Candidatus Scalindua japonica: one gene and its partner. The protein of the gene in region 2 interacts with the protein of the main gene of each other region in a pairwise test. Links are inferred from orthologs where the notes say so. Each region holds a gene or a part of one and is shown on either strand. Other genes may lie near its edges.

Region 1 (4,423 bases), on a different replicon or contig from region 2:
AAGGCACATTCCAAAAGAAAAGCTCAGCACAAGATTTCCAAAAATAAAAAAATTATGTAAGTCTTTCGGCATTGACATAACTCAAGAATTAATCCCAGTTCATCCGAGCGCTCATTACATGATTGGAGGTATTCTGGTGGACCAAAAAGGAAGAACAAGCATGGAAAACCTTTATGCATGTGGAGAAGTATCCTGTACCGGTCTTCATGGTGCAAACCGCCTAGGAAGCAACTCGTTATTAGAAGGACTGGTTTTCGGTTACAGGACAGGCCACCTGGCAGGTAAGGAATCAGCAAAAAAGAAAGATGAATTATTATCACCACGTTTCTTTAAAGGACCATCCAAGAGCCATTTATATAACGAACTGGATTTAAAAGATATTAAAAATTCACTAAAAAGTATTATGTGGAGAAATGTTGGTATCGAAAGAGACGGCAAATACCTTAAAGACACAATCAATAGCATTAAACATTGGTCAAAGTATATTATTAGTAATGAATTTTCATCACCACTTGGCTGGGAAGTACAAAACATGCTCACCGCATCAATCTTAATTGCAAGTTCAGCTTTTAAAAGGCGTGAATCAAGAGGCGTTCACTATCGATTAGACCATCTAAATACAAATGACAAACAATGGAAAAAACACATTATCGTCAATAATAACACAAACGGATTTGAGCAATAAGAAAATAACAACTTAATGTCTTAGTTTCAGACAATGAGAATTAGCGTACCTTACCCAGAATAATACTGACATTGTGACCGCCAAAACCAAAAGAATTGGACATCACATTCTCTATTTGTCTTTCCTTCGCCTCATTAGGAACAAAGTCTATTCCATCACAATCAGGGTCAGGATTATCATAATTTATCGTAGGAGGAATAACGTTCTTATCTAATACCAACGAACATATTAATGCTTCAACTCCACCTGAAGCCCCCAGTTGATGACCCAGCATGGATTTCGTCGAGCTGACAGATATATTCTTTACGTGATCGCGAAAAACATTCTTGATGGCGTTAATCTCAACCATATCTCCAAGGTGAGTAGATGTCGCATGTGCATTAATGTAGGATATCTGTTCAACATTCAACCTGGCATCTTTTAATGCGTTCCTCATGGCGGTACAAGCACCTTTACCTTCAGGATGGGGGGCTGTTATGTGATGTGCGTCATCACTCATTGCAAAGCCGAGCATCTCAGCATAAATAGTCGCACCTCTCCTCTTTGCACTTTCCATCTCTTCTAAAATGACCATACCGGAACCTTCCGAAATGACAAACCCGTTTCTATCTCTATCAAAAGGTCTACTGGCTTTCTGAGGCTCCTCGTTTCTTGTAGACAAAGCCTTCATATTATTAAACGCGCCTACACAGAGTGGAGTAATCGTTGCTTCAGTTCCTCCCGCAAACATTACATCTGCTTCTCCTCTCTGAACAATCCGGAATGCTTCAACAATGGCATGCGCGCCAGACGCACAAGCGGTAATAACAGAAAAATTTGCGGCTCGAAGGCCAAATTTAATAGCTATGTAACCCGGTGCTGCATTAGCCATTAATTTAGTAATCATAAAAGGAGAAACTCTTGATGGACCTCTTTCGAGTAAAATCTTATGCTGCGCTTCAATCTCAATAATACCACCAATACCGGTACCAATAATTGCACCTACCTTATCCCGGTCCATATTATCAAGATCGATCCCGGAATCTTCAAGGGCAAGGGCCGCAGAGGCTACAGCGAATTGAGAAAATCTGTCTAACCTTCTCTCTTCCTTCTTATTAAACCATCTAGCCGCATCAAAATCTGCCGCTTCTCCCGCAATAAGTACGTCATGACCAGTTGTGTCAAAAGCAGTTATATCAGCAATTCCGCTTTTACCATTACACAATGATTCCCAAAGTTGATCTTTCTCACAACCTACCGGGGTTATTGCCCCAAGACCTGTAATCGCTACTCTTGAACCCATCGTTTTTACTTGTGCTCCTTAATATATGTTATCGCATCCCCGACAGTTTGAATTTTTTCAGCTTCTTCATCAGGAATACTAACATCAAACGCATCTTCAAGCTCCATTACCAGTTCAACAGTATCAAGCGAATCCGCACCCAAATCGTTTATAAAAGATGTTTCCGGTGTTACCTGGTCCTTATTCACACCCATCTGCTTTACAATTATTTCTTTTACTTTTTCTTCAACTGATTCTTCTGTAGACAAGACGTTTCCTCCTTAGGACAAAATTCCCAGATTTTTCAATATTTCACTAAAGAATTGTAATAATTAATATTTCTCATCTCATTGTAAGATCTGTTTTTAATAAGTAGTCACGCAAATAACTTACCCAAATTCTTTCTATAAAACGTGTCTGTTTCCCACAATCCATCACATCATATATACTTCTTTTTTACCACTTAATTATAGACGAACTCCATGTTAAACCCCCTCCAAAAGCAACCAGAATCGCCGTACTTCCCGGTTTTAACACCCCCCCCTTCTCTATCTCATCCATTGCTATAGGAATAGAAGCAGAAGATGTATTGCCATAACGGTCGATATTAATGTATGCTTTTTCCTTTGGAAGTTTAAGCTTTTCCATAGCGGCTTCAATTATTCTAATATTGCTTTGATGTGGAATAATCATATCAAAGTCTTCTACCCGCATGTTATTTTCAGTAGCAGCCCTGGTGATTACATCAACCATGTTAATAATGGCTTGCTTAAATACCTCTTTACCTCTCAGCTTAATATAATGTGAACGCGAATCTACTGTCTCATGGGACGCAGGTAACCTGGAACCACCTGCCGGAAGCATCAACAACTCTGCCTGACTGCCATCCGAACCCAAATATGTCGTAATTATCTCTCTTCTGCCATTACCTTGTTGGACGACTACCGCACCAGCTCCATCACCAAAAAGAATACATGTTGACCTGTCAGTATAGTCGGTAATCTTCGACATGCATTCAGTCCCAACAACCAATACTGTTTTCATGGCTCCGGATGCAACAAAACTTCTCGCTACAGATAATGCATACACAAATCCCGCACAAGCTGCCAATAAATCGAAAGCACCTGCATTCCGTGCACCTAACTTCTCCTGTATATAACAGGAAGTAGAAGGGAATAAACAGTCGGGTGTGATAGTGGATGCAATTATTAGATCTACTTCAGTGGGTAAGACATTTGCATCATCCAGCGCACGTAAAGACGCTTCAACCGCAAGATCCGAAGCAGCAACTCCATTTTCTACAATACGCCTTTCCTTTATCCCCGTACGCTTGGTGATCCATTCATCCGTTGTATCAAGCATCTTCGACAGATCGTCGTTGGTGAGTACTTTTTCGGGTAAAAAAGACCCTACCCCTGTAATTGATGCCTTGTATTCATTATCCATTAATTATCCTAATAAATTAGGAAATTGGGTTTATTTATATAGCAGTCACAAGAGACGAATTTGCAATCTCAAGTTCTGTATTAATATGTTTATTTACTTCGTACTTACCAAACTGTATAGCTTCTCTTATTGCATTCTGGATTGTTTTGGAATCCGACCTTCCATGAGAAATAATGCAGATACCATCGATCCCAAGTAATGGAACACCACCATATTCGGTATAATCCATTTTACTGTACAGATGTTCGCGAACAGGTTTGCACAGCCAGGCCCCCAGTCTTGTCCAGACACTCTTCTTTGCCTCCAATGCAAATGCAGCCAACATACTTATCGAGAGCCCTTCTGCAAATTTCAACAGAACATTACCAACAAAACCTTCACAAACAACTATATCAAACTTGCCATCAAAGACATCACGTCCTTCCGCGTTTCCAACAAAGTTCAGCGAAGTATTTGAAAGAAGTGAAAAAGTCTCTTTTACCAACTCGTTACCCTTCGCGTCCTCTTCTCCGATATTTAAAAGCCCTACTCTCGGTTTCTCAATATTCAACACATATTTACAAAAGACAGATGCCATAACTCCGTATTGCATCAAATGTGAAGGCTTGCATTGTATATTCGCACCGGCATCAATTACCATACACGCACCATGAAAAGTCGGTATCGACACAGCTATCCCCGGACGTTTAACATGCTCCAACGTACGAAGAAACAAGGATGCCGCAGCTACAGACGCACCTGTGTTACCTGCGCTCACTACCGCATCTGCCGCTTTTTCAGCTACCAACTTTACACTTTTGGTTATTGATGAATCTGCTTTTTTACGCACGGCTACAGTTGCAGACTCGTTCATGCCTACTACTTGTGACGCATGCACAACTGAAATATTATCAACAGTAGTAGCACCACATGCAACCAATTCACTTTTAATTCTATCCTGATCACCTACTAATATCATTTCGTGATCGGTATAGAAGCGTGCAGCAGCCACTGCCCCTTTTATGATCTCAACCGGAGCCGCATCACCACCC
Region 2 (4,248 bases):
CAGGTACGTACGAAGAAGGAGTTCCTTATACTGATGCTCGTGTTGATGAGAATGATCTAACGGTGTTAGGAGCTCATTGGGGACAGAGCGCAAGCCATCTCACATATGAATGCAGTTACTTTCATATAGGTCCAGAAATACCTACCCAATTACAATCTGCTGATTTAAACAAAGATGGTCGTGTTGATGGGTTTGATTACTTTATTTTGATAGTTAATTATGGAAAAACTGCTAATTGATAATCTTATTATTTCAGATATAAAAGTCAACCTTTGGGTTGGCTTTTTTTATGTGAAAGCTCTAACGAATAGTTTCAGTATAGATGTAGGATCATATTGAGAGTTTCCTGCTTTATTACAATTTATCAATCCGCAAAATAGCTACATAGCCAAAAAATAATTGTGACACCGCCAATTTAGGTAGTATGGGCCAGCTACGAAGATCCATCCACGCCTGATATAATCCATAACCGTATCATTCGTTCAAATGATTATTTGTCTTCAAACTCTGTTGACGGCTCTAATACACAACAGCATTCTCAGGCAATACTGGTATTCCTGTTCGCATACTGTGAGGATGAAATTAGACCTCGCCTTGCAAAGTCTACGAATATTGCTGAAAATGAGATTAAATCTGATATAATGAGCTATGTGCGAACAATCCGGAACGTAATACTCCACTCAAAAGGCAAAATCCGCCAAGATAAATACAAGAGTATTAACCTGTTGGGCGACATGTTTTCTGTAGATCCGTCAATTTATGTTTTTTATGAAAATATGCACAAGATATTTGTTCTGATCAAAAAGGAATGTGCACGATTACTTTTTGAGTGGTCAGTAATGGAAAATTCACCCAATGTCAAACCCGAAGATATCCGTAATGTCGCATTACAAACGCGGAGAAAACCTACGCAAGAGCTAATTGGATCAACTTGGACAGAAGTTAATGACTCTTTCTGATTTAGATTATATTTGTACTGTTCTACTACTGACTAAATATTATGCAGAATAACAATTCATTAAATGATTTAATTGAGATAGTAAAGAGATTAGGTGAAATATACCGCGAGGAGAATTTAAGGGTTGATATTGATTTCGATCCGAATGACGGTATGACTATGGTTAAGTATGATGATACAAATTCCGTAAAAAGAACTATTTATATAAATTCAAATAACAAAACAATAAGCGGTATTGATACAAAAAAGTTCTGGCTACCTGATTATTCAAATATACAAAAGGCAAATAAGAAGGTTGTTCGTTTATTAGAGGGGATGGGTTACATTGTCTCAAACTTGACGTATAAAACAAAGAAGTGAAGCGTTGATAATGTAGGATGTATTCCCCCTTTGTATTAGGGGGGGATGGGGATGGTTGGCAAATCTGATATGAGATGCTTAATATTGCTCTAAGTAAGGACTTCTCTGATCTTTTCGGGAATTGCCATTGGCTTCTTATTTTTCCCCAGACATGCAAGGAGGGTAGAGCCTTCCGCAATCAGATTTTCTTCATTAACACGCCTGATCTCATAACAGAATTCGATTCTTGCTAATTTCATCTTAGTTAAACATGTTTTGATAACCAGGAGATCGTCAAACAGGGCAGGGGCCTTGTATTTACAATGAGCATCCGCTACCGCAAGAAATACATCTTCTTTTTCAAGTTCCGCATACGATATACCGAGATCACGCAGAAACTCTATTCTGCCCATTTCAAAATAGACAAAGTAGTTTGAGTAATATACTATTCCCATCTGGTCGGTTTCCTGGTATCTCACTCTGACATTAATTTCACTGCACTTCATAGAATGGTGATATGGGGGGGGGTGTTCCCCGAATAGAACTAAAAAATATCCGATAAGCCTGCCTGATTTATCATTCAGGTGTGGAACGGATCTTACATAATAATTTTTTGTATGTATAAAAGTGACCGGCCTCTCTTTCGAGAGGATTCCAATTCTGGAGTCCTCTCGAAAGAGAGGCCGGTCTACTATTTATTTCCCATGATATGGGTAGATTATACTCTTGCAGCTTTGAGAAATGAATCGCTGTAAATCTGCTTATTCAGAAGCATTTCAGAGCAGATCGCAGCATCCATGAGCTCCGTATCAAGCACATCCATGAGGGCAGTGTCCATACCCGCGGCAATTGCCATAGTCAAGAACGTTCTGCATATTAAAGACTTTTCCTGTGTACCCTGAGCCAAATTACTTAAACCGACAGTTATGTGTGGAGATGGATCAGAGATAAGTTTTATCTGACTAAAAACCTCCAGCATATAAGCGGGTTGTTTCTGGTCAACTGGTATTGAGAATAAAATAGGATCAATAAAAATTTTGTCCATATCCACATCGTGTTCCAAAGCTTTTCCGGCAATTTCAGCTGCTATCTCAATGCGAGTATCTACATTTTGAGGAATACCTTCCTTATTCATAGTGAGACAAATCAAAGCAGCATTATGCTCCTTTGCAAGTTGCATATAAGTGTCAAGAACTTCAGGGTCACCTTGAGCAGAATTAATCATAACATCGTTTTTTATTACCTCAAGGCCTGCTTTAATAACACTCAATTTCTGGCTGTCTATTGCAATAGGTGTATTTACTGCCTCCTGTGTTGACTCCACCAACCATTTCATGGCGTCCTCCTGATCTGCAGCAGCAGTTCCAACGTTTATATCCAGATATGTAGCTCCCGCTTCAGTCTGTTTTTTTGCTAATTCATGGATTACAGAGGGGTCTCTCTCTTTAATCGCCTTCTTTACATCCAGAAACTGCCCATTAATTCTTTCCGCCAGGGTTATCATGTTCTTCTCCTTCTATGTAAGATTTTCTATATGTTTTTTTACAATTGTAACTGCTTCAGGATGGTTCATCCTGATTATGTCAACACCGGATTGTATCAATGTAGTGGCGGTAATTGCTTCCCACATTATTCCTCTTTCCGCAAAGGCCCCCCATTGAGGAGCTTCACTGTCAGTGGCTTTTGCTTCCTTTGCACGCCACGCTTCGTGGCCAACATCACAAATAACCGGAGTCGCCATCTGGTGGTCTCCTGAAAGCGCCGCAATTCTTCCTCGTTCATGGATTGAGTAGCAGTATTCAATACCGTATCCAAGTGCGCCGGTAGTCTGAAACATTACGATCCTGTCGGTAGGAAATCCTAAATCAGTTACCAGGATGTTTATCTGTTTTCCAATGTTAATGTCAACCGGGGCCTGGGTTATCAGGTTGTGCCCGTCTGCAAGGCAAACAGCAGTAATGGTTTTGTAATTCTCCTGAGTCGCTCCTCCCAGAAGGCATCTCTCTCCTTTAGCTGCCTCACTGACCTTTGGCATTATTTCATTATCCCTCTCATCATTTTCACATCCCCATATGATAAGGGGTATATCAACAGCCTCAAGAATAGATTTAACGGTACTTACCGTCTCTTCTGCGCTTTTATTCCCTTTATCAGGGTGGATTGCGTCAAGTTTCAAACAGATTAAGTCTGCACCAAATTCAGCACATTTTTTAGCCCAGTTTGCCGGATTGTCAACAACATCCGCATAATGTTTTAAAAGAGGCTCAGGCCACTCATCCGGTGGGGCATCATATACATCCATTGCGATCGCCGGTTTGTGGCCGATGCTTCCATCAATGTCCATAAACGGAATACTGTTTGCGCCACCAACGGTTACCGTCTTACCCCTGGTACCACCTTCGTCGCTGGTTGCTCCGATTGTAACTTCTTGTACGTTTCCTGAACACTTATCTGCTACATTGACAATTTCCATTATTTTATCTCCAAACTAAAATATAATCATTTATCTGATGTAATTGTTACGAATTTATCCATTAAATTCTTGATTTCGCTGTAAACAGCATTTTCTGGGCTTATATCCAACAAAGAGTCACCGGAGGTGATGTGATCATATATTTCTTCGTCAAATGGTAACTTCGTCGATACTTCAATTCCGAATTTGGAAACTTCAGCATCAACTTTTTCGCTTACTCCCTTTGCGGGTACTTTGCACATAACGTATACCGTCTTTTTAATTTTGATTGGAAGGCTCTCAATTAATTCGGTTATTCTGTTAGCGGTATGCACTCCGATAATTGTAGATTCAAATGCAATTATGAGCAGGTCTACATCATTCGTGGTCCTTCGGGACAAATGTTCCATTCCTGCCTCTGTATCAATAATAATATAAGGGTAACTTTGTTCGGCTTTATCAAGATATTTTCGAAGCAGATTGTTGGCATAACAGTAAC

The links. The genes of interacting proteins can lie anywhere in the genome.
Region 1: the proteins of SCALIN_RS03560 (region 2) and acpP interact in binary tests that used the Escherichia coli proteins (3 or more experiments, as listed by UniProt). The link is inferred for Candidatus Scalindua japonica from one-to-one orthologs.

What each region holds. Positions count from the first base shown.
Region 1 is NZ_BAOS01000015.1:52,932-57,354, forward strand. The notes cover bases 595-3,550. They hold acpP (acyl carrier protein), read right to left. Parts: upstream 2,216-3,550; coding sequence 1,973-2,215; downstream 595-1,972. Other genes in these bases: nadB (L-aspartate oxidase), read left to right, coding at 595-685; fabF (beta-ketoacyl-ACP synthase II), read right to left, coding at 726-1,967; SCALIN_RS09655 (beta-ketoacyl-ACP synthase III), read right to left, coding at 2,403-3,392; plsX (phosphate acyltransferase PlsX), read right to left, coding at 3,427-3,550. Outside these bases: more of nadB, read left to right, coding at 1-594; more of plsX, read right to left, coding at 3,551-4,423. UniProt on the Escherichia coli protein: Carrier of the growing fatty acid chain in fatty acid biosynthesis.
Region 2 is NZ_BAOS01000004.1:292,294-296,541, reverse strand. The notes cover bases 106-2,886. They hold SCALIN_RS03560 (acyl-CoA thioesterase), read right to left. Parts: upstream 1,804-2,886; coding sequence 1,408-1,803; downstream 106-1,407. Other genes in these bases: SCALIN_RS03550 (acetyl-CoA decarbonylase/synthase complex subunit delta), read right to left, coding at 2,814-2,886; SCALIN_RS03555 (dihydropteroate synthase), read right to left, coding at 2,016-2,801; SCALIN_RS03565 (hypothetical protein), read left to right, coding at 1,001-1,318; SCALIN_RS03570 (hypothetical protein), read left to right, coding at 495-959; SCALIN_RS03575 (dockerin type I domain-containing protein), read left to right, coding at 106-239. Outside these bases: more of SCALIN_RS03575, read left to right, coding at 1-105; more of SCALIN_RS03550, read right to left, coding at 2,887-3,770; SCALIN_RS03545 (ATP-binding protein), read right to left, coding at 3,797-4,248.